Regions from separate parts of the Pseudocitrobacter sp. 2023LY-00077 genome, predicted to be linked through region 3. Evidence: predicted binding sites of a transcription regulator. Region 3 holds the regulator's gene; each other region holds the start of a gene.
What was found. The regulator LexA, encoded in region 3, represses DNA repair genes until DNA is damaged. The targets are predictions, from matches to a motif close to TNCTGTATGTACATACAGNA.
Positions count from the first base shown of each region.

Region 1 (7,326 bases), on a different contig from region 3:
GTCACGCGCGGCGTGCGCATCGCGTCATTTCTGTGGATCCAGTCGATGATTCGCGACGATAAGCGCCGGGCAATGCTGTTCGACCTCGACCGCAACATTCAGACGCTGAAATCCCGTCATGGTGAGTCCGAAGAAGTGCTGTCGTTGCTCAATCTTTATCACAACCTGCTGCGCGAATGGTCTGAGATTTAGGCCTTGCCTGTACGCGAGACGCCCCCATATTGAGTATAATTAGCTCAATAAATAATCAGGAGGTGGACAATGGCTTCAGGTTGGGCAAATGACGGTGCTGTGCAGGATCAAATCGACAGCACCATTGAAGATGCGGTGGCGCGGGCAAGAAGTGGTCTGCCGAAGGGCGAAAGCGCCAAATTTTGTGAAGAATGTGGGGAACCGATTCCAGAGGCACGTCGGCTGGCTATTCCGGGTGTCCAGCTGTGCGTGAACTGCCAGCAGGAGAAAGATTTACACAACTCTACATTTGCAGGATATAATCGCAGAGGATCGAAAGATAGCCAGCTTCGTTGACAGTTCTCTACCTGAAAATACAGCGCAAACGGTTATCTTTACGACCACCTTTTTCGGCTAAATAAGTAGCAAAAAGTGCCTTAAATCATCGAGCAGGTTATTATCCCCCTCCGAAACCATTCGTTGCGAAAATAATTTATTAATAATCAGTAAATTAATACTTATTCAAAATTATTGATGAAGGTCATCAATTCTCTTCGATTTATTCTTTCGCAATAAAACGTGATACTCATCACATCGACAGAACATCGTCCCCTAACAAATAACCTGCGAGAGATTGAAAATGAAAACTATCAAATATGCTGTTGCTGCTATTGCCCTTTCTACCCTGTCCTTTGGTGCTTTCGCTGCTGAAGCGGTAAGCGCGGCTCAGGCTCAGAACATGAACAAAATTGGTGTTGTTTCTGCGGAAGGCGCATCGACTCTGGATGGTCTGGAAGCAAAACTGGCTGCGAAAGCAGAAGCGGCTGGCGCATCTGCTTACAGCATCACCTCTGCTAACACCAACAACAAAGTTAGCGGTACTGCGGTTATCTACAAATAACCGAAAGAATTAACTGCCAGAAGTTGTACCCCGCCAGCTTAACCCACTGGCGGCTGCTGTAACCCTCATTGAACTTGTTGATACCCTTTTTGACGCCCGGCATGCCACGCCGGGTTTTTTTTTGCCTTTTTCCCGGCGATTAGTAGGACTCCGCCACCTTCGCCAGCCCCGCGTCCAGCGATGCGACTTCCCCTGCCGCCAGCAGGCAGCATGCCATCTGGATTTTCAGCGATTGCGGCACCGGCTCGCTTCCTGCCACGCAGCGCTCAATCCAGCGAGCGGTCACTTGCGGATCTTTTCCTTCAGGCAAGGCTTCATTTGCTGTTTCCGTCTGCCGTTCGCTCACAATGCGCGTACCTTGCGCATCGATCAGCGTGATTTGCGGGCAACGTTGCGGGTTAGCGTACACTTCACCTTCTGTACCGTGCATCAGCAGTCCACGGCCCCCGATATCCGAGAAGAATTTCGCAACTTTCCCTACATATTCCGGATGTGAAACGCTCGACAAGCGCAGCGCGGCATCTTCGGCAAACGGCGTGGCCAGCTTCGCCAGGGTATGCGCACTGTTACGCACGCCCATCCGCCAGCGCATAGAAAGCTGTTTTTCCAGCGACGGACACAGCGCGCCAACCGGGATATACACCGGCTGATGGCCATCAAGTTTAGCCTGCGCCTGCCCGGCATGGCGGGTAGGTTCAATGCCCAGCAATTCAAAAATGGTTTCGCTGATAACCCGGGTCGGGTCTTCGCTCACCCCGTGTACCACCACCGGGAAGCCAATTTTGTGCAGCAGAATAGCCAGCAGAGGCGTCAGGTTGGCCTGTTTACGCGCGCCGTTATAGCTTGGAATGACAATCGGCATCGGTTTACCCACCGGCGGCTTAAGGCGCAGAGTGTGCTGCTGCATCGCCTCATAGAAGCCCAGCATCTCTGCCTCACCTTCCCCTTTAATGCGCAGCGCAATCAGGATGCCGCCCATTTCGAGATCCGGCACATCGCCATTCAGCATGTGGGTATAGAGACTGCGGGCGGTGTCCTGATCGAGGTCGCGGGCATGGTTTTTACCCCGGCCAATCTCTTTAATCACATTGCGTAAATCCATCAGATGCTCCTTGTCCGGTGTCGCGTGCCGATTAGCGTTTTTTGCGACGGGTCGTTTTGGCTTTGCTTTTTACTTTAACATCGGGCACCGGGGGTTGCTCAATAGGAAATACCGGTAGCGCATTTAACAGGCGCGGGCCGTAGTTTTTGGTCAACAAACGCTTATCGTATATCACCACTTCGCCCCAGCAGCCGTGGCTACGAATGAGTCGCCCCACCTGCTGAATCAGGTTAAACGACGCGCTGGGCAGGCTTTGCACTTCAAACGGATAACGGTTCAGGCTTTTCAGCCATTCGCCTTCGGTAATGACCACCGGGCTATCGATGGGCGGGAAGGCGATTTTATGAATATGCACCTGGCTTAGCAGCTCACCTTTTAAATCGAGCCCTTCTGCAAATGATTGTAGCCCGACCAGCACGCTGCGCTCGCCATTTTCGACGCGTTTACGATGGTGCTCCACCAGCCGATAACGCGGTTGGTCGCCCTGCACCAACAGCAAAAGGCGCAAATCGGTCACGTGCTCCAGAAAACGTTGCATCGCGCGGTTGCTGGCGAACAGCACCAGCATGCCTTTATGTTTTTTACTTTCCAGCTCCTGGCGGAAATAGGCCGCCATTTCCGCAATGTGCAGCTCTTCATTTTCCATCAACGGCTCGTAGCGCATTTTCGGAATCACGATTTTGCCCTGCTCAACGTGGTTGAACGGCGAGTCGAGCGCCACGAAGCGGTCGCCCGCTTTCTCTTTCAGCCCGCTCATCTCCTGCAAACGCGAGAAACTGTTGAGAGACCGCAGCGTCGCAGAGGTGACCACAATGTGCGGCACGCTGCGCCACAGCAGGCGTTCCAGCTGATCGCTGACGCGGATACCCACGCAGTTAAACCACAGATGCATCTGACCATCACGCGTGTCGCGCGTCGCCCACTTAGAGACCGGTGCGCCGGAGGCCTGCGCCAGCGACGCCAGACGCCAGAGCTTACTTTGCGCCTCAAACATGCCCAGTGCACGGTTCATTTGCAGGATAACGCGATGCAAACGCACGATATCGTGCGAACCAGTTTTCTCGCTGAGATCGTTTAAAAACAGTTCCGCCAGCCCACGCAGCATCTCGGTGAGTTTTGCCAGCCGCTGGACAATTTCCATGATCTCCTCCGGTAGCTCGCCCATCGCAAAGCGGTGTTCCGCTTCCTGGGTCGCCGGAAGATATAAATTCAGAATGTTATTGAGTGAGGCAATCAGCTCGTAAAGTTCTTCACAGTGAGCAGTCAAACGCTCCGGGATAGCCAGCGGCGGCGTGGTTTTCGGGCGAAACTGCTCCATGCAGGTCGCCACCAGCTTGACGAAAAGATCGAGTTGCAGGCGATACCAGGGCGCGGTAATTTCCGCGCTCATCTCCAGCGCATCGCGTGCGACATCCGGCAGATGATGGCCTTCATCCAGCACCAGCAACAGATTTTTTGGCTCCGGCAGCACCGCTTCGCTTTCCATCGCCGCCATGACCAGCGCATGGTTTGCCACCACCACTTCCGCTTCCTGGATCTCGCGCCGCGCGACGAAGAACGGGCACTCGCGATAATAGAGGCAGTTGCGGTTAAGGCAGCTTGCTTTATCGGTGCTCAGACGTCGCCACAAATCATCGTTAATCGCGATATCCGTGTGATCGCGCAGGCCGTCCCATTTATAGCTGTCGAGGTCGGCCTTCAGTTTCGCGCAACGCTTCTGCTCTTCCTGATTGTTCGGCGTAAGGTCGTCATCCAGAAACGCGAGCAGATCCTGCTGATTGGGCTCGGTACTCGCCAACCCGTTGAGGTTACGCGGGCAAACGTAGCGCCCGCGCCCAAAGGCGGCGGTAAACTTAAGGTCGGGGATAATTTTGCGCAGTAGCGGGAGATCTTTACTGTAGATCTGATCCTGCAACGCGATGTTGGCGGTACTGACCACCAGCGTTTTTTGCTCTTCCCTGGCAATGGCAATGCCGGGTATGAGATAAGAAAGGGTCTTCCCGACGCCGGTCGGCGCTTCGATAGCCAGATGCCGCCCCTCTTCCCCGGCGAGCGTTTTTGCCACGTCAGCAATCATCTGCCGCTGCGGCGCGCGGGGAATAAAGTCCGGGATCTGTTCCTGAAGCGCCTTATACCAGGCGGCGATTTGCGCTTTCAGCGCAGCGGTCAATGCCATGAGAAAACCTGAAATACTGTATAAACAGCCACTATTGTGGCACTTTCTTACGCGGGCGGCAAAAAATAAAGCCTGGCTTGCGGCCAGGCTTCAGAAATTGGCTTCAAGGCAGAGGCGCTACGCTCATCCACCCTGCAAGGCGTGAATCGTTATTGCGCAGCAGACGGTTTACGCGGGCGACGGCGACGCTGCTGTTCGCCTGCCGGTTTGGCATCGCCAATGCGGCGAGACTGTTTCGGTTTAGCGTCAGATTTCGGCGCGCCACCTTCGCTGCGGCGTGGCTGTTGCTGACCACGGCCCTGGCTTTGGCCCTGCCCTTGCGGACGACCACCTTGCCCACGACCGCCGCCGTTGCCGCCGCGCTGCTGGCGGCCGTTCTGGATTGGTTCCGCTTTGATGGACGGATCTGGTTCGTAGCCCGGCAGTGCAATACGCGGGATCTCTTTTTTCAGCAGTTTTTCGATATCACGCAGCAGTTTGTGTTCATCAACACAAACCAGCGACAGCGCTTCACCGGTTGCCGCCGCACGGCCGGTACGGCCAATACGGTGCACGTAATCTTCCGGTACGTTTGGCAGCTCGTAGTTAACTACGTGCGGCAGTTCTTCGATGTCCAGGCCACGCGCGGCGATGTCGGTTGCCACCAGCACGCGGATATCGCCGGATTTAAAATCAGCCAGCGCACGGGTACGCGCGCCCTGCGATTTATTACCGTGAATAGCCGCACTGCGAATGCCATCTTTATTCAGCTGTTCTGCCAGGTGGTTTGCGCCGTGTTTGGTACGGGTAAAGACCAGCACCTGACGCCAGTCGCCCTGGCCAATCATCTGTGACAGCAATTCCCGTTTGCGTTTCTTATCAACGAAATGCACGTGCTGCGTCACCTGCTCGGAGGCAGTGTTGCGGCGCGCAACTTCGATTTCCAGCGGGTTATGCAGCAGCTTTTCTGCCAGCGCTTTAATGTCGTCGGAGAACGTCGCAGAGAACAGCAGGTTCTGACGCTTGGCCGGCAGTTTTGCCAGCACGCGTCGGATATCGTGGATAAAGCCCATGTCGAGCATACGGTCCGCTTCATCCAGCACCAGAATTTCGATGCCGTCGAGTTTCACGGCGTTTTGATGTTCGAGGTCCAGCAGACGTCCCGGCGTTGCCACCAGCACATCGACGCCACCGCGCAGCTTCATCATCTGCGGATTGATGCTCACGCCGCCAAATACCACCAGCGAACGAATGTTCAGATACTGGCTGTATTCACGCACGTTTTCGCCAATTTGCGCAGCGAGTTCACGGGTTGGCGTGAGGATCAGCGCGCGCACCGGGCGACGGCCCTTTGCATGCGGCTGAGTGGTAATCAGATGCTGCAACAGCGGCAGCGTAAAGCCTGCTGTTTTACCGGTGCCGGTTTGGGCGCTGGCCATCAGGTCACGGCCCTGTAATACCGCAGGAATTGCTTGCTGCTGAATGGGGGTGGGTTCGCGATAGCCAAGCTCAACAATGGCACGCAAAATTTCAGGGCTAAGCCCCAGGGAATCAAAAGACATAATTACTCCACACCCACCCCGACCGCATGCGGTGTAGTTTTCGAGGGGATTACAAACCAGATAATGACAAAAACCACAATGTCATGAAGGGCCGGAGTGTAGCAGCTTTTGTGACCTGGCGCATAAAATATCTCGCCAGCCAGGTGGCCTGCGAGGCGGTGAATATTCTGTGTTTTCGCCGTTTTTTGCGTATGTGACTGGACAAGCTCAAAATTCGGACATAATGTTAATCAATCGATTGATTAATTTTCTGTGACGCGATGAATACGACTCCCATCACTACCAAAGGCGAACAGGCCAAAAGCCAGCTCATCGCCGCCGCACTCGCTCAGTTTGGCGAGTATGGGCTGCATGCCACCACCCGCGATATCGCGGCGCAGGCCGGGCAGAACATTGCGGCGATAACCTACTACTTCGGCTCAAAGGACGACTTATACCTCGCCTGTGCCCAGTGGATTGCTGATTTTATCGGCGAGAACTTCCGCCCGCACGTGCAGGCCGCCGAGGCGCTTTTCGCCCAGCCGGAGCCCGATAAAGCTGCCATTCATGAACTGATTTTGCGTGCCTGCAAGAACATGATTCTGCTGCTGACCCAGGACGATACGGTCAACCTTAGTAAGTTTATTTCACGTGAACAGTTCTCGCCCACCGCCGCCTATCAACATATCCACGATCGGGTGATTGCGCCGATGCATACGCATCTTACGCATCTGATTGCCGCCTATACCGGGCGCGATCCGCACGACACGCAAACCATCCTGCACACGCACGCCCTGCTCGGTGAAATCCTCGCGTTCCGTCTGGGACGCGAGACCATTTTACTGCGCGCCGGATGGGCCCGTTTTGATGACGAGAAAGCGGAACAGATTTTCCAGGTGGTGAGCTGCCACATCGATTTCATTTTGCAGGGACTAACGCAAAGGAGCCTGAAACAATGAAGAAACCGGTCATTATTGCACTGGTGCTGGTGCTAATTGTTACCGCCATTGGCGGAACCTGGTGGTATCAGAGCCGCCAGGACAACGGGCTGACGCTCTACGGCAACGTGGATATTCGCACCGTCAATATGAGTTTCCGCGTCGGTGGCCGTTTACAGTCATTAACCGTGGATGAAGGCGATGCCATTAAAGCCGGGCAAACGCTGGGACAGCTCGATAAAGCGCCCTATGAAAATGCGCTAATGCAGGCGAAAGCCAATGTCTCAACCGCCCAGGCACAATATGACCTGATGATGGCGGGCTATCGGGCAGAAGAGATTGCCCAGGCCGCCGCCGCGGTTAAACAAGCGCAGGCCGCCTATGACTACGCGCAGAACTTTTACGCGCGCCAACAGGGGCTGTGGAAAAGCCGCACGATTTCCGCCAACGATCTGGAAAATGCGCGTTCATCGCGTGATCAGGCGCTGGCAACGCTGAAATCGGCGCAGGATAAACTG
Region 1 covers NZ_JBSPEI010000009.1:224,146-231,471, forward strand. Annotated here, with positions in the region: gene ybiX (PKHD-type hydroxylase YbiX) at 1-192, shown strand, start outside; gene ACWWFX_RS13790 (DksA/TraR family C4-type zinc finger protein) at 262-528, shown strand; gene ybiJ (DUF1471 family protein YbiJ) at 812-1,072, shown strand; gene ybiB (DNA-binding protein YbiB) at 1,212-2,174, opposite strand; gene dinG (ATP-dependent DNA helicase DinG) at 2,206-4,350, opposite strand; gene rhlE (ATP-dependent RNA helicase RhlE) at 4,500-5,891, opposite strand; gene cecR (transcriptional regulator CecR) at 6,152-6,829, shown strand; gene hlyD (secretion protein HlyD) at 6,826-7,326, shown strand, end outside.
Region 1: the regulator LexA is predicted to act here: its motif matches at 4,365-4,384, upstream of dinG (ATP-dependent DNA helicase DinG).

Region 2 (7,326 bases), on a different contig from region 3:
GGCGATGTGCTCCTGCAATGCCAGTTCGCGGGTGACGTCATCTTCGGCATTGAAGTAGCGTTCATAAGCCACCAGCGTCATTTTGGCATCGACCACCACATCTTTTCCCTGTGGCAGGCGAACGATGACGTCCGGCTGCATGCGGGCGCGGGTATCGGTTTCGATACTAACCTGAGTTTCGTATTCGTAACCTTCACGCAGGCCAGAGGCTTCCAGCACGCGCGTCAGCACCACTTCGCCCCAGTTGCCCTGAGTTTTATTGTCGCCTTTTAACGCGCGCGTCAGGTTGACGGCTTCACGCGTCATCTGTTCATTCAGCTGTTGCAGATTACGAATTTCATGGGCCAGCGTGTGGCGCTCTTTTGCTTCCTGGCCAAAACTGTCCTGCACCTGGCGGCGAAAGCCGTCAAGCTGCTCGCGCAACGGGGTAAGTAAACTGTTGAGGCTTTGACGGTTTTGCTCATCCACCCGACGATTGCTGTGTTCAAAGATACGGTTGGCCAGGTTTTCGAACTGCTCGCTCAGGCGCTGCTCGCTGTTGATCATCTGGCGAATTTTGTCTTCCGCATGATGCTGCGTGGCTTCCAGCCGCGTGGTCACTTCACGCAAATCGGCTTCCAGCGAGGTATTGATTTCACGCAGGCTACGCAGTTCATTGTTCAGCAGCTCGCACTCCTCGCGCCAGTGCGCGTTCTGAGCCAGCTGTTGCTTCGCAGCGCTCAGCTCGCCGTAGATATCACGCTCTTCGGCCAGTTGTTCCGCCCGCTGCTGCGCGACGCGATAGCTCGCGGCCAGCCAACCCAGCGCAACGCCCGCCAGTGCAACCAGAAAATAAATAAGAATGGCGATATCCACAATGCCCCCTGCATGAACGACTTACGGCAAAAATAGAATTGTGCTGTATAGATGTCCAGTTGAAAAGGTTTTTCCTGCGAGGAGGTACGCAAAATGAAAAAGGCCGAACGTGTCGGCCTTTAAGAAGAGAAGAAGGTTTACAGCAGGCGGCGAGCCGCTTCCACAACGATTTTCACCGCGTGGCTTTCGGTTTGTTTCATCGTCTCAGCGTTCGGGATCTCCTGCTGAGTACGGTTCACAATCACGCCCGCGACCATCCCTGCGCGCAGCCCCTGGCTGGAACACATGGTCAGCAGCGTCGCGGATTCCATCTCGTAGTTCATCACGCCCATCGACTGCCACTCTTCCATGGAGCCTTTGAAGCGGCTAACCACGCGGCCAGAGAAGGTATCGTAGCGTTCCTGACCCGGATAGAAGGTGTCGGAGGACGCGGTTACGCCAACGTGCGTGGTCGCGCCAATCTCTTTGGCCGCCGCAACCAGCGCGGTGGTGCAGTCGAAATCAGCCACAGCCGGATATTCCATCGGCGCAAAGTGCAGACTCGCACCGTCCAGACGAACGGATGCGGTGGTGACCAGCACGTCGCCTACGTTGATATGCGGCTGAATCGCGCCGGTAGTACCGACGCGCAGGAAAGTGCGGATGCCCAGCTGCGCCAGCTCTTCAACGGCAATAGAAGTAGACGGGCCGCCGATACCGGTAGAGCACACAATCACCGGCTTGCCATCAAGCTCAGCACGCCAGGAGGTAAATTCGCGATGGGATGCCAGTTTGACCGGCTTTTCCATCAGCGCGGCGATCTTTTCCACACGCTCCGGATCGCCAGGGACGATAGCCAGCGTAGCCCCTTGTAAATCGTTTTTAGTGAGGCCGAGATGAAAAACATCAGACTTAGACATAGAAAACTCCTCTGTGGATCGGTTTTGTCAGAAGAAGCAAAAAGCCACTTTACAGAAGACGAAGACAACATTTCGTGACCACCGTCACCAGGAACCAAAAATATTGCATAAGATTCCACGCAAAAAGTGATTCACATCACATTAACAAGTTATATCTTCCGTTGTTGCACAAAAATCGCCCGTATTCAGGCACTGTGATTTGTCTATATTAAAGAACATTACAGAAGCGCTAAAAGCTCATTTAAAGGTACGGAGAATGCCATGACCACCAACAACCAACCTGGGTTTGCACCTGCCGCATCACCTCACGCAACGACCACTGTTCGCACATCAGAGGCCGAAATAACCGCTGGCGAAACATCGATCCCCTCTCAGGGCGATCAGCTACCCGCGTATCACGCACGCCCAAAACACAGCGATGGCCCGCTTCCGGTGGTAATCGTAGTGCAGGAGATTTTTGGCGTCCATGAACACATTCGCGATATTTGTCGCCGCCTGGCCTTAGAAGGCTATCTGGCCATCGCGCCAGAGCTCTATTTCCGTCAGGGCGATCCGAACGACTATGCCGATATCCCGACCCTCTTTAATAACCTGGTCACGAAAGTACCTGACGCACAGGTGCTGGCCGATCTTGACCACGTTGCCAACTGGGCATCACGCAATGGTGGGGATGCCAGTCGCCTGATGATCACCGGCTTCTGCTGGGGTGGCCGCATCGCCTGGCTGTATGCTGCACATAACCCGCAGTTAAAAGCCGCCGTCGCATGGTATGGAAAATTGCTGGGCGATAAATCACTGAATTCACCGAAACATCCTGTCGATATCGCCGTCGATCTCAATGCACCGGTACTGGGTTTATACGGCGGTCAGGATACTGGCATTCCGGTTGATACCGTAGAAACCATGCGCCACGCACTGCGCGCCGCCAATGCCAAAGCGGATATTATTGTTTACCCGGACGCCGGGCATGCGTTCAATGCGGATTATCGTCCAAGTTATCATGAAGAATCGGCGAAAGATGGCTGGCAGCGCATGCTGGAGTGGTTTAAGCAGTATGGTGGGAAAAAATAAGGATTTTGCCCGGTAATGCGTTCGCTTACCGGGCCAGTACACTTTACCCCTTACGCAAATTCTGCGCCGCCTGCACCATGTTCGCCAGCGCCGCGCGGGTCTCTGGCCAGCCGCGGGTTTTCAGGCCACAGTCCGGGTTGACCCACAGGCGTTCCGCCGGGATGCGCTGTTCGGCTTTCTTCAGCAGCGCTTCAATCCACTCCACGCTCGGCACGTTCGGTGAATGAATGTCATACACGCCAGGCCCGATTTCGTTCGGGTAATCAAACTCTTCAAATGATTCCAGCAACTCCATATCGGAACGCGAGGTTTCGATAGTGATGACGTCTGCATCCAGCGCCGCAATCGAATCCATGATGTCGTTGAACTCGCAGTAACACATATGCGTGTGGATTTGCGTGTCATCTTTCGCCACGGCGGCGTTGATACGGAAGGCTTCCACGCCCCACTGGAGATACGCGTCCCAGTCGCTGCGGCGCAGCGGTAAGCCTTCGCGCAGTGCCGGTTCGTCAATCTGGATGATGCCAATTCCAGCGGCTTCCAGGTCCGCCACTTCATCACGCAGCGCCAGCGCAATCTGTTTGGCGATGGTTTCACGGCTCACGTCTTCACGCGGGAAGGACCAGCAGAGAATCGTCACCGGCCCCGTGAGCATCCCTTTCACTGGCTTGTCGGTCAGCGACTGCGCGTATTTCGCCCACTCCACGGTGATCGGAGCCGGGCGGCTGACGTCACCAATAACAATCGGCGGTTTCACACAGCGGGAACCGTAGCTCTGCACCCAGCCGTTTTGCGTAAAGACAAAACCGTCCAGATGTTCGCCAAAGTATTCCACCATGTCATTACGCTCAGCTTCGCCGTGGACCAGCACATCAAGCCCTAAACGTTCCTGCTCCACAATGGCCTGTTTAATCTGTTCCGCAATGCCCGTGCGGTAGTTGTTGGCATCAAGATTACCCTTTTTGAAATCCAGGCGCAGGGTGCGAATTTCCGTGGTTTGCGGGAAGGAACCAATCGTGGTGGTCGGCCAGGCAGGCAGGTTAAAACGCGCGCGCTGGGCTTGCGCCCGCACGTCATAAGCATTTGCACGCTGGCTATCCTGCGTGGTAATGGCCGCCAGACGTTTTGCTACCGCCGCATTATGAACGCGGGTTGAGTGACGACGCGCCTGAATCGGGGCGCTCCACGCTGCCAGCGCAGACGTATCACCGCTATTGAGCGCATCGCGCAACAGCGCCAGTTCTTCACATTTTTGCAGAGCGAAGGCAAACCAGCTTTTCACCTCCGCATCCAGACGCGTCTCCACGCTCAGATCGATTGGGCTGTGCAGCAATGAGCAGGACGATGCCACCCATAGCGAGCGTTTGCCGACGATTTCGCGAATTTGTGCATATTTTTCCGTAAGATCGGCGCGCCAGACGTTACGTCCGTTAATCAACCCGGCGGAGAGTAGCCAGTCGGCAGGCAAGCGCTTATGCAGTTCGGCAACATCATCTTTGCCATGAACCAGGTCAACATGCAGGCCCTGGATCGGCAGAGCAGTAAGGGTATCCAGGTTAGGTGTGACGCCTTCAAAGTAAGTCGTCAGCAGCAATTTCACCTGCCCCTGAAGAGCGTCATAGGCGGATTGATAAGCTTCCCGCCACGCCTGCGGCAGTTCCAGCACCAGCGCCGGTTCATCAATCTGTACCCACTCAATACCGCGTTTTGCCAGCGCACTCAGCACATGCTGATAAACCGGCAGAATGTCTTTGAGCAGGTTCAGACGGTCAAATGCCTCGCCTTTGACCTTACCCAACCACAGATAGGTCACCGGCCCCAGCAGAACGGGCTTCACCTGGTGGCCCAACGCCAGCGCTTCATCCACTTCCTCCAGCAGCTGTGTCCAGGTCAGTTTGAACTGCTGGCCTTTCACGAACTCCGGCACCATGTAGTGATAGTTGGTATTAAACCATTTGGTCATTTCCGCTGCCGCCGCTGGTTCGCCGGTGGGGGCACGCCCACGGCCAATACGGAACAGGGTGTCGATATCCACCGATCCATCGCTGTTCTGATGACGAGCCGGAACGTTGCCCAGCATCAGGCTGGTCGTCAGAACATGGTCGTACCAGGCAAAATCGCCCACCGGCAGCAGGTCGATACCGGCCTGTTTTTGCTGCTCCCAGTGACGCGCGCGTAGTTCACGCCCAACTGACAACAGCGCTTCCTGAGTCGAGTTCCCCGCCCAGTAGCTTTCTTGCGCTTTTTTCAGCTCGCGGCGCAGGCCAACGCGAGGGAAACCGAGGGTGTGATTGAGAATTGTCATGGTATGCCCCTTATGGAATTTTCATGATTTAGACGTCCAGATGTTTACACATCCATAATTGGCGGTTACTGTATATTCCTCAAGCGCAAATTGTTCATGCCGAAGTGAAGGACTTTCATGATCGAAGTTAAACATCTGAAGACGCTACAAGCGTTGCGGAACTGCGGGTCGCTCGCCGCTGCGGCGGCCACGCTGCATCAGACCCAATCCGCCCTTTCCCACCAGTTCAGCGATCTGGAACAGCGCCTTGGCTTTCGGCTATTTGTACGTAAGAGCCAGCCGCTGCGCTTTACGCCGCAGGGCGAGATCCTGCTCCAGTTGGCAAACCAGGTGCTGCCGCAAATCAGTCAGGCGCTTCAGGCCTGCAACGAGCCGCAGCAAACGCGTCTGCGCATTGCCATTGAGTGTCATAGCTGCATTCAATGGCTGACGCCTGCACTGGAAAACTTCCATAAAAACTGGCCGCAGGTTGAGATGGATTTTAAATCCGGCGTCACGTTTGACCCACAACCCGCACTTCAGCAGGGCGAGCTGGATCTGGTCATGACCTCCGATATTCTGCCGCGCAGCGGGCTGCATTATTCGCCGATGTTTGATTATGAGGTGCGTCTGGTTATCGCGCCTGACCATCCACTGGCGGCAAAAACGCGCATTACGCCGGAAGATCTCGCCAGCGAAACGCTGCTAATTTATCCGGTGCAGCGCTCGCGCCTGGATATCTGGCGTCACTTCCTGCAGCCGGCGGGCATCAGCCCATCGCTGAAAAGCGTCGATAACACGTTATTGTTGATTCAGATGGTTGCCGCCCGCATGGGGATTGCCGCGCTGCCGCATTGGGTGGTAGAGAGTTTCGAACGCCAGGGTCTGGTGGTCACCAAAACCCTGGGTGAAGGCTTGTGGAGCCGACTGTACGCCGCCGTACGCGATGGCGAGCAGCGTCAGCCGGTCACGGAGGCGTTTATTCGTTCAGCGCGGAACCACGCGTGCGATCATCTTCCGTTCGTGAAGAGCGCGGAGCGACCCACTTTCGATGTACCCACAGCGACGCCAGGATCACCAGCGCGCCTGTGATGAATGTCGGCCAGTGCGGCTGTTGATGCCAGATAGCCAGGTTAACCAATAGCCCCGCCGGCACGTGCATATTGTTCATAATGCCCAGCGTTCCGGCATCCACCTGGGTCGCGCCGTAGTTCCACATGAAGTAACCAATCCCGGAAGCCACCACGCCAAGAAAGACCAGAATGCTCCATTGCAGCGTGGTCTCCGGCATCTTCTGGGTGTTGCCCAGCAGCGACCACGCCACAATCGCCACCAAAAACGCGCCAAGATAGAACCACGCAAAAGCGTTATGCTGCGGCATTGGGCGGGTTTCCATCAGACGTTTGTAACCCACCATGCCAATCGCAAAGGTGATATTGGAGAGTTGCACCAGCAGCAGGCCGGTCCAGAAATGGTCCGTCACCTGATCGTAACGGATAATCCCGGCGCCAATCACCGCCAGCAACGCGCTGAACGCATAGCCCCAGCGCAGGCGACGCTTGCTCATCAGGTCATAAATCAGGGTGATATAGAGCGGCGTCAACACGGTAAACAGCAACAGTTCGGACACCGTCAGGTAGAGATACGCGCGGAAGCTGAGCATATACATCACGCCAAGCTGCATCGCGCCCACCAGCATATACAAGCCGACCGTTTTCAGGCTGTTGCCACGGGTACGCAGAAACGGCAGAAATACGAGTGCAGCCAGACCAACGCGCACCAGTACGGCAAAATAGCTGTCAACGTGACCGGCAAGGTACTCACCGTAAAAGCTAAAAGAGAAGGCCCACAGAATAGTGGTGATAATGAGTAGCGCCACAATGAATGTCTCTCAGGAAGATGAACACGCATTGTAGCGAAGAGAACGGTTGACGACTGAGCAATAAATACTCAGTCGTCATTTTTTAATCAAGATAGAGCTTACGCAGGTAGTGCGGCACCGCGTCATCCGCGTTTGAGCCAATCACTTCCAGTTCCGGATGCAGATCTTTCAGACGCTGATGCGCCCCGGCCATGATGCAGCCTTTACCCGCCATCGACAGCATTTCGGCATCGTTCATCCCGTCGCCAAACGCGATACAGTCTTTCAGGCTATAACCCAGCTTTTTGGCAACCGCTTCCAACGCATGACCTTTGGAGACCCCGCCTGCCATCACT
Region 2 covers NZ_JBSPEI010000022.1:17,085-24,410, forward strand. Annotated here, with positions in the region: gene rmuC (DNA recombination protein RmuC) at 1-855, opposite strand, end outside; gene udp (uridine phosphorylase) at 993-1,754, opposite strand; gene ACWWFX_RS21970 (dienelactone hydrolase family protein) at 2,016-2,825, shown strand; gene metE (5-methyltetrahydropteroyltriglutamate--homocysteine S-methyltransferase) at 2,869-5,130, opposite strand; gene metR (HTH-type transcriptional regulator MetR) at 5,248-6,201, shown strand; gene bioP (biotin transporter) at 6,089-6,988, opposite strand; gene yigL (sugar/pyridoxal phosphate phosphatase YigL) at 7,074-7,326, opposite strand, start outside.
Region 2: the regulator LexA is predicted to act here: its motif matches at 5,197-5,216, upstream of metR (HTH-type transcriptional regulator MetR).

Region 3 (7,326 bases):
AGCAGTTGCAGGGTGCGGGAGTGGGACGGATTAATATGCAGCTCATCGCCCTGACGGGTGATCAGCGCCTGGCGTTCCATCTCGTCAACCAGCGTATCAATCACTGACGCCAGCTCTGCTTTTTCCCAGCGCAGGAACAGCTCGGCCTTCAGCATCGGGTAGATCACCTCAACCATATTCTGCACATCCGCGCGCGAAACATGGCGATGCTGGGTCATGATGGTTGCCAGCAGCGACGGCATGATCAGCATATGGGCGATGTTGTTGCGGTAGTAAGTCATCAGCACCGCCTGCTCGCGCGGCAGAATGATGATATCGCCGATAGTGTCTTTCTCGACTTCGAACTTGTTCATCTGCAGCGCGTGGTCGATAAGCTCGCTGGCCGTCACGTTTGGCGTGGTGGCATCCGGCGAATACGGCGCATTGCGCAGCAGCGACAGGTAACAGTCTAACTGTTGAGTTAACTGCTCGCGGGTCAGAGAACGCTGACGAGACGCCAGCAGCGCGGTACAGCACAGGTTCATGGCGTTCGCCGCACCTGCGTTGTTAATGCGCACCATCAGTTCGGCGGCGATACCGTTCACCGTTGGCGTCAGCCAGGCCGGACGAATGGCTTCGATAGGATCGATAGATTCGCGCCACTCCGGTACGTGATGGTTCAGGTAGTTCATCAGCGGAATCGGCTCGCCGAAGTTCACATAGCCCTGGCCCAGGTTGCGCAGCTTGCTCAAGCCCTTGAGCATCTGCGGCAGGCTCTCTTTCTCTTTGGTCGCACCGCGCAGCTCTTTCGCGTACGTGCCCACTTCCATCACGTGCTCGTAACCGATGTAAATCGGCACCAGTGTGATAGGACGCGTACCGCCGCGCAGCATCGCCTGAATGGTCATCGACAGGGTGCCGGTTTTCGGGTCCAGCAAGCGGCCAGTACGGGAACGCCCGCCTTCCACAAAGTATTCAACGGAATAACCCCGGCTGAACAGCTCGCCGAGATATTCGCGGAACACGGTGGAGTAGAGTTTGTTGCCCTTAAAGGTACGGCGAATAAAAAACGCGCCCAGGCGACGGAAAATCGGGCCGGCTGGCCAGAAATTCAGGTTGATACCGGCAGCAATGTGCGGCGGCACCAGCCCCTGGTGATAGAGCACGTAGGAGAGCAGCAGGTAGTCCATATGGCTACGGTGGCACGGCACATACACAATCTCGTGGCCGTCGTGCGCCAGCTGGCGAACGCGCTCGGCGTTGTGCACGTTGATACCCTGATAGAGACGGTTCCAGGTGAAGCCGAGAATGCGGTCCGTCAGGCGAATCATCTCGTAGGAGAAGTTGGCGGCAATCTCTTCCATCAGCGCGATGGCGTTTTGCTGCGCTTTTTCATGAGAGATTTTTTTGCTGCGCGCTTCATCTTCAACGGCTTTGGCAATCGCACGGGAGGCGAGCAGCTTGTTGAAGAGATCCTGACGCGCTGGCAGACGCGGGCCGACTGCGGCCAGACGCTGGCGAGCGAAGTGCATACGCGCCACGCGCGCCAGTTTTTGCGCGATAATTTTATCGGTACCGTGTTCATCGGCCATGCGGCGCAACGAGACGGACGGCGAGAAACGCACAAAGCTGTCGCGGCCGAGCCAGGAGACGGCGAAGAATTTCTGGATGCCGTTCAGCATGCGCAGCGGCGGGTTCACCTCGCCTTTCTCACGCCCTGGACGACGACCAAACATCACCGACACCGGCACCATCTGCACGTCCAGATTCGGATTGCTGCGATGCAGATCGAGATAGTCGTGGAACAGCTTGATAGACTCTTCTTTCGGCGTGTAATAGGTGAACACGCGCGGGCCGCCATGGATAAACACATAGCGGGGCAGTAAGGTGCCGTCGATCTCCAGCGGCTCAAGCGGGTCTGGGAGATCGTGCGCCAGGCACTGGGCGCGCAAGGTCAGTAAGTCGGCCTTAGAGTTATAAGGCAGGACGTACATGATCGGGCGCGACGTATCGAGCCCCAATTCCTGGGCAGGCTCTGCCGGAATAGACTTGCTTTTTACCAGTATGCTTAATGGTAAATTCAGTAATTTGTAGTAAATTCGTGGCCAACCGGACATAAACGATGTAAAGCCTCTGGTTAATCATGCAAATGCGCGGCAAGAATATCAGAAAGTCAGCAGGATTTCTGTTCTACCGCCGATAACAGCTACTGTCATTGATGCGTATAACGCTAAAAGGTTCTATTTGATGGCCAATAATACCACTGGACTCACCCGAATTATCAAAGCGGCTGGTTATTCCTGGAAAGGTTTTCGCGCGGCGTGGGTAAACGAAGCCGCGTTCCGCCAGGAAGGGGTCGCCTCGGTTGTGGCCATTATCATCGCTTGCTGGCTGGACGTTGACGCCATTACCCGCGTCTTGCTGATAAGCTCCGTCCTTCTGGTGATGATAGTGGAAATTCTCAATAGTGCGCTGGAAGCGGTAGTTGACCGCATTGGTTCTGAATATCACGAACTCTCCGGGCGGGCGAAAGATATGGGTTCTGCGGCGGTATTGCTGGCGATTTTCGTCGCGGTGATGACCTGGGGCGTGCTGCTGTGGTCGCATTTCCACTGAGGCTCGCATAATCTGCGAAAACTCCTGTATTTTGTGTGTTTTGCGGTTCCAAAATAGCCGTTAACTGTATATACTCACAGCATAACTGTATATACACCCAGGGGGCGGAATGAAAGCGTTAACGACCAGGCAGCAAGAGGTGTTTGATCTCATCCGGGATCACATCAGCCAAACGGGCATGCCGCCAACGCGTGCGGAAATTGCTCAGCGCCTGGGGTTCCGTTCCCCGAATGCGGCGGAAGAGCATCTGAAAGCACTGGCGCGTAAAGGCGTCATTGAAATTGTTTCTGGCGCCTCGCGCGGCATTCGTCTGCTGGTGGAAGAAGAAACCGGCCTGCCGCTGATTGGCCGCGTTGCCGCCGGTGAGCCGCTGCTGGCACAGCAGCACATTGAAGGTCACTATCAGGTCGATCCTTCACTGTTCAAACCAAACGCTGACTTCCTGCTGCGGGTTAGCGGCATGTCGATGAAAGATATCGGCATTATGGACGGCGACCTGCTCGCGGTGCACAAAACCCAGGACGTGCGTAACGGTCAGGTGGTTGTTGCGCGTATCGACGAAGAAGTGACGGTAAAACGCCTGAAAAAACAGGGCAACGTCGTTGAACTGTTGCCGGAAAACAGCGAGTTTTCCCCGATTGTCGTCGATCTTAGCCGTCAGAACTTCTCCATTGAAGGGCTGGCCGTTGGCGTGATCCGCAACGGCGAATGGCTGTAATCCTCTCCCGATAACAACGGCGCATCATGCGCCGTTGTTCGTTCTCTTTTCTGTTCAGGTTCCTAACCATGTCGCTCTTCACGGCTGCCGACAAGGCATTATGGCGTCTCGCCCTCCCCATGATTTTCTCCAATATCACGGTTCCCTTACTGGGGCTGGTGGATACGGCGGTGATTGGTCATCTGGATAGCGCGGTCTATCTCGGCGGCGTGGCGATTGGCGCAACGGCAACCAGCTTCCTGTTTATGCTGCTGCTCTTTTTACGTATGAGTACCACCGGCTTAACTGCGCAGGCCTTCGGCGCGAAAGATCCCCTTCGGCTTGCCCGTGCGCTGGTGCAACCGCTGCTGCTGGCGCTGGGGGCAGGGTTACTTATCGTACTGTTCAAAGGTCCGCTGATTAATCTGGCACTCACCGTTGTCGGCGGCAGCGATACGGTGCTGGAGCAGGCGCGGCGCTTCCTTGAAATTCGCTGGTTAAGCGCGCCCGCCTCGCTGGCCAACCTGGTGTTGCTGGGCTGGTTGCTCGGCGTTCAGTACGCGCGTGCACCGGTAATTTTGCTGATCGTCGGCAACGTCCTGAACATCGTTCTCGATCTGTGGCTGGTGATGGGCCTGCATATGAACGTGCAGGGGGCGGCGCTGGCGACGGTGATTGCCGAATATGCCACGATGTTCATTGGCCTGCTGATGGCGCGTAAGGTGCTGGTGCTACGCGGTATTACATCTGAAATGCTGAAGACGGCCTGGCGCGGAAATATGCGCAGCCTGCTGGCGCTCAATCGCGACATTATGCTGCGCTCGTTACTGCTTCAGCTCTGCTTTGGCGCATTAACCGTATTTGGCGCGCGGCTGGGCAGCGATGTGGTGGCGGTCAATGCGGTACTGATGACCATGCTCACCTTCACCGCCTACGCGCTGGATGGCTTTGCCTATGCCGTGGAAGCGCACTCCGGGCAGGCTTATGGCGCGCGTGATGATAGCCAGTTACAGCAGGTCTGGCGCGCGGCCTGCCGACAGGCAGGCATTGTGGCGCTGGCGTTTGCGCTGGTGTACGCCCTGGCAGGCAGGCATATCGTGGCAATGTTGACGTCACTGCCGTCGTTGCAGCAGCTTGCCGATCGCTATGTGCTCTGGCAGGCAGTCTTGCCGGTAATCGGTGTCTGGTGTTATCTGCTGGATGGCATGTTTATTGGTGCGACACGGGGTGCGGAAATGCGTAACAGTATGGCCGTGGCTGCCGCCGGGTTCGCCTTAACGCTGCTGACGGTGCCGGTATTAGGCAACCATGGTTTATGGCTGGCACTGGCGGTATTCCTTGCGCTGCGTGGCCTGTCGCTGGCGGTTATCTGGCGTCGTCACTGGCAAAAAGGCACCTGGTTTTCGCCGCAGACATAACGGCGTGGATGGTTAAAGATTCTGAATAGTGAATCGTCGGCGATATCCTCATCTACACTTATTATCACGTTCAGCAGAAATGAACGCCGAAGGACGAAGTGATATCTCATCCATGATCGAATGATAAGGAGCTGATGATGAACAAAGACGAACTCAGCGGTAACTGGAAACAGTTCAAAGGTAAAGCGAAAGAGAAATGGGGCAAACTGACCGACGATGACATGACCGTTATCGAAGGTAAACGCGATCAGCTGGTCGGTAAAATCCAGGAACGTTATGGATATGCCAAAGATCAGGCTGAGAAAGAAGTCAGCGATTGGGAAACCCGTAACGATTACCGTTGGTAATCTCGCTGATGCGTAACGCTTAACTCCCCTCAATAAGCGTTTCTACCCGCTGGTACAAGGATGTGCCAACCCTCGAATTACCGTGCCTTTTTCTTGATCTGAATCGTGTGGTCGTGGTGGCAATGTTCTTGTGAACTGCATGCCTCTACTTCCACACATTCTGCGCACAGACCGTGTGCTTCAATCACATTATGACGTAGCGCAAAGCCCATGCGTGCCGCGACCATATGCATAATATCTTCCACGCCTTCCGCACACTCTTCCTTCACCACGCCGCAGCGATCGCAGATAAACATTGCCGACGTATGCGTAGGTTGATCAAAAAGATGGCACAGCACGTAGCTGTTGGTGGATTCCACCTTATGCACAAACCCTTGCTCGAGTAAGAATTCCAGCGCGCGATAAACGGTAGGCGGCTTGGCCTGCGGCTCTTTCACGCGTAACAGATCGAGAAGATCGTACGCGCTGATGGCACCCTGTTGCAGGCTCAACAGACGTAGCACTTCCAGACGCTGTGGAGTCAGGCGCACGCCGCGCTGCGCACACAGCTTTTCAGCCTGCGCCAACATATCTTGCGAAGTGGTCTTATCCATTTTGCGTCCTCGCGCTACGGGGGAAATAGACCTCTACTTTACCATGTTATGGCAAAAACACCGAGTGCCTGAATAATCGCCTACCTGAGGTAAATCCTAAACATCGCCATTTCTTGCCGACAACGCGAGAAAAGCTGGGAAGCGCTTTTGACCTCATCTATAAATAAAGCTGACGTTAATCATAATTATAAATTGCCAATAATCCTGACATATCCTGTGTTTTTTCCTCTTAATTCAACGCATTCACAGCAATAGTTCACCCTTATGCTTCATGGGTATGGGGCGTATTCACCTGCAAATGAACGGAATAACTGTGAAAAAAAACATTAGAAACACGATTCTCCCGCTTACGGCATCTTTGTTTATGGCAAATCAGGCGCATGCCGCCAACACCTGGTCAGAAGCGCGAAATGATGCGATGGGGGGCACCGGCGTGGCGTCGGCAAATTACGGGAGTGGCGTGCTGATTAACCCCGCGCTGTTGGCGAAAGCCAAACCGGACGATGACATTACGGTGATTCTTCCTGCCGTGGGTGCGCAAATTACCGATAAAGACAATCTTCAGGATGAAATCGACGAGATTAATGACAAAGTTAATAACTATCGCGGCGTACTTAATGACCTAACTTTGCAGGATATTCTGCTCGACCCACAGGGTACGTTAGGGCAGTTTCAGGGCGCGGCAGGCGATCTGGCCAGCGAGCTGGATTATCTGAAGGGCAAAACCGCGCGCGCCAGCGGAGGGGCAGGGATTGCCGTCAGCATTCCAAACGACGTGCTGTCGGTGGCGTTTGTCACCAAAGCCTATGCCCACGGGCGGGTGAGTTCCGCTATCGATCAAGGTGATATTGATTACCTGAGAGAAATTGAGGGCAGCCAGACGACGGCGATTACTGAGGCCGGAAAAGCCGTGGTGGGGGGCTCGGATGAAATCACCAAACACCTTAATTCAACAGCTTCAGGGCGCGTGGCGATTGTCTCTGACTACGGCGTCGCGGTGGCGCGGCAATTTGAGCTGGGCGATGTGCCCGTTTCGGTCGGCATCACGCCAAAGCTGCAAAAAACCTGGCTCTATAACTACACCACCTCTATCTACAACTATGACAGCAGCGACTGGAACAGCAGCCGCTACCGCAACGATGATACCGGCTTTAACGTCGATGCCGGTATTGCGGCTGACTTTGGCGAGAACTGGACGGTGGGCGTGAGCGGGCAAAACCTGATCTCCCGGGATATCGACACCAAAGATGTCTTTATCACCAATGGTGAAACGGGCGTGACGACCAACTATAAAGACACCTACCAGATCCGCCCGCTGGTGACCGCTGGGGTGGCGTGGCATAACGATTTGGTGACGGTGAGTGCCGATGGCGATTTGACCGAAACAAAAGGGTTTAAAAGCGAGGATAACTCGCAGTATGTTGGCGTCGGGGCGGAAGTTCGCCCACTCGACTGGCTCGCCGTGCGCGCCGGTTATCGTGCGGACGTGAAGAATAATGACAGTAATGTCTTCACCGGCGGTGTGGGTTTCGCGCCGTTTAACCGCGTGCATGTCGATCTGATGGGGCTGGTTGGTGAAGATGAAACCTGGGGGGCTGGCGCGCAGTTAAGCGTCACGTTCTGAGCCTTTTGCCGGATGCGCTACGCTTATCCGGCCTACCCGGTAGATGCCCCCG
Region 3 covers NZ_JBSPEI010000013.1:110,310-117,635, reverse strand. Annotated here, with positions in the region: gene plsB (glycerol-3-phosphate 1-O-acyltransferase PlsB) at 1-2,096, opposite strand, end outside; gene ACWWFX_RS17345 (diacylglycerol kinase) at 2,227-2,595, shown strand; gene lexA (transcriptional repressor LexA) at 2,705-3,313, shown strand; gene dinF (MATE family efflux transporter DinF) at 3,382-4,710, shown strand; gene ACWWFX_RS17330 (CsbD family protein) at 4,848-5,057, shown strand; gene zur (zinc uptake transcriptional repressor Zur) at 5,135-5,650, opposite strand; gene ACWWFX_RS17320 (conjugal transfer protein TraF) at 5,949-7,274, shown strand.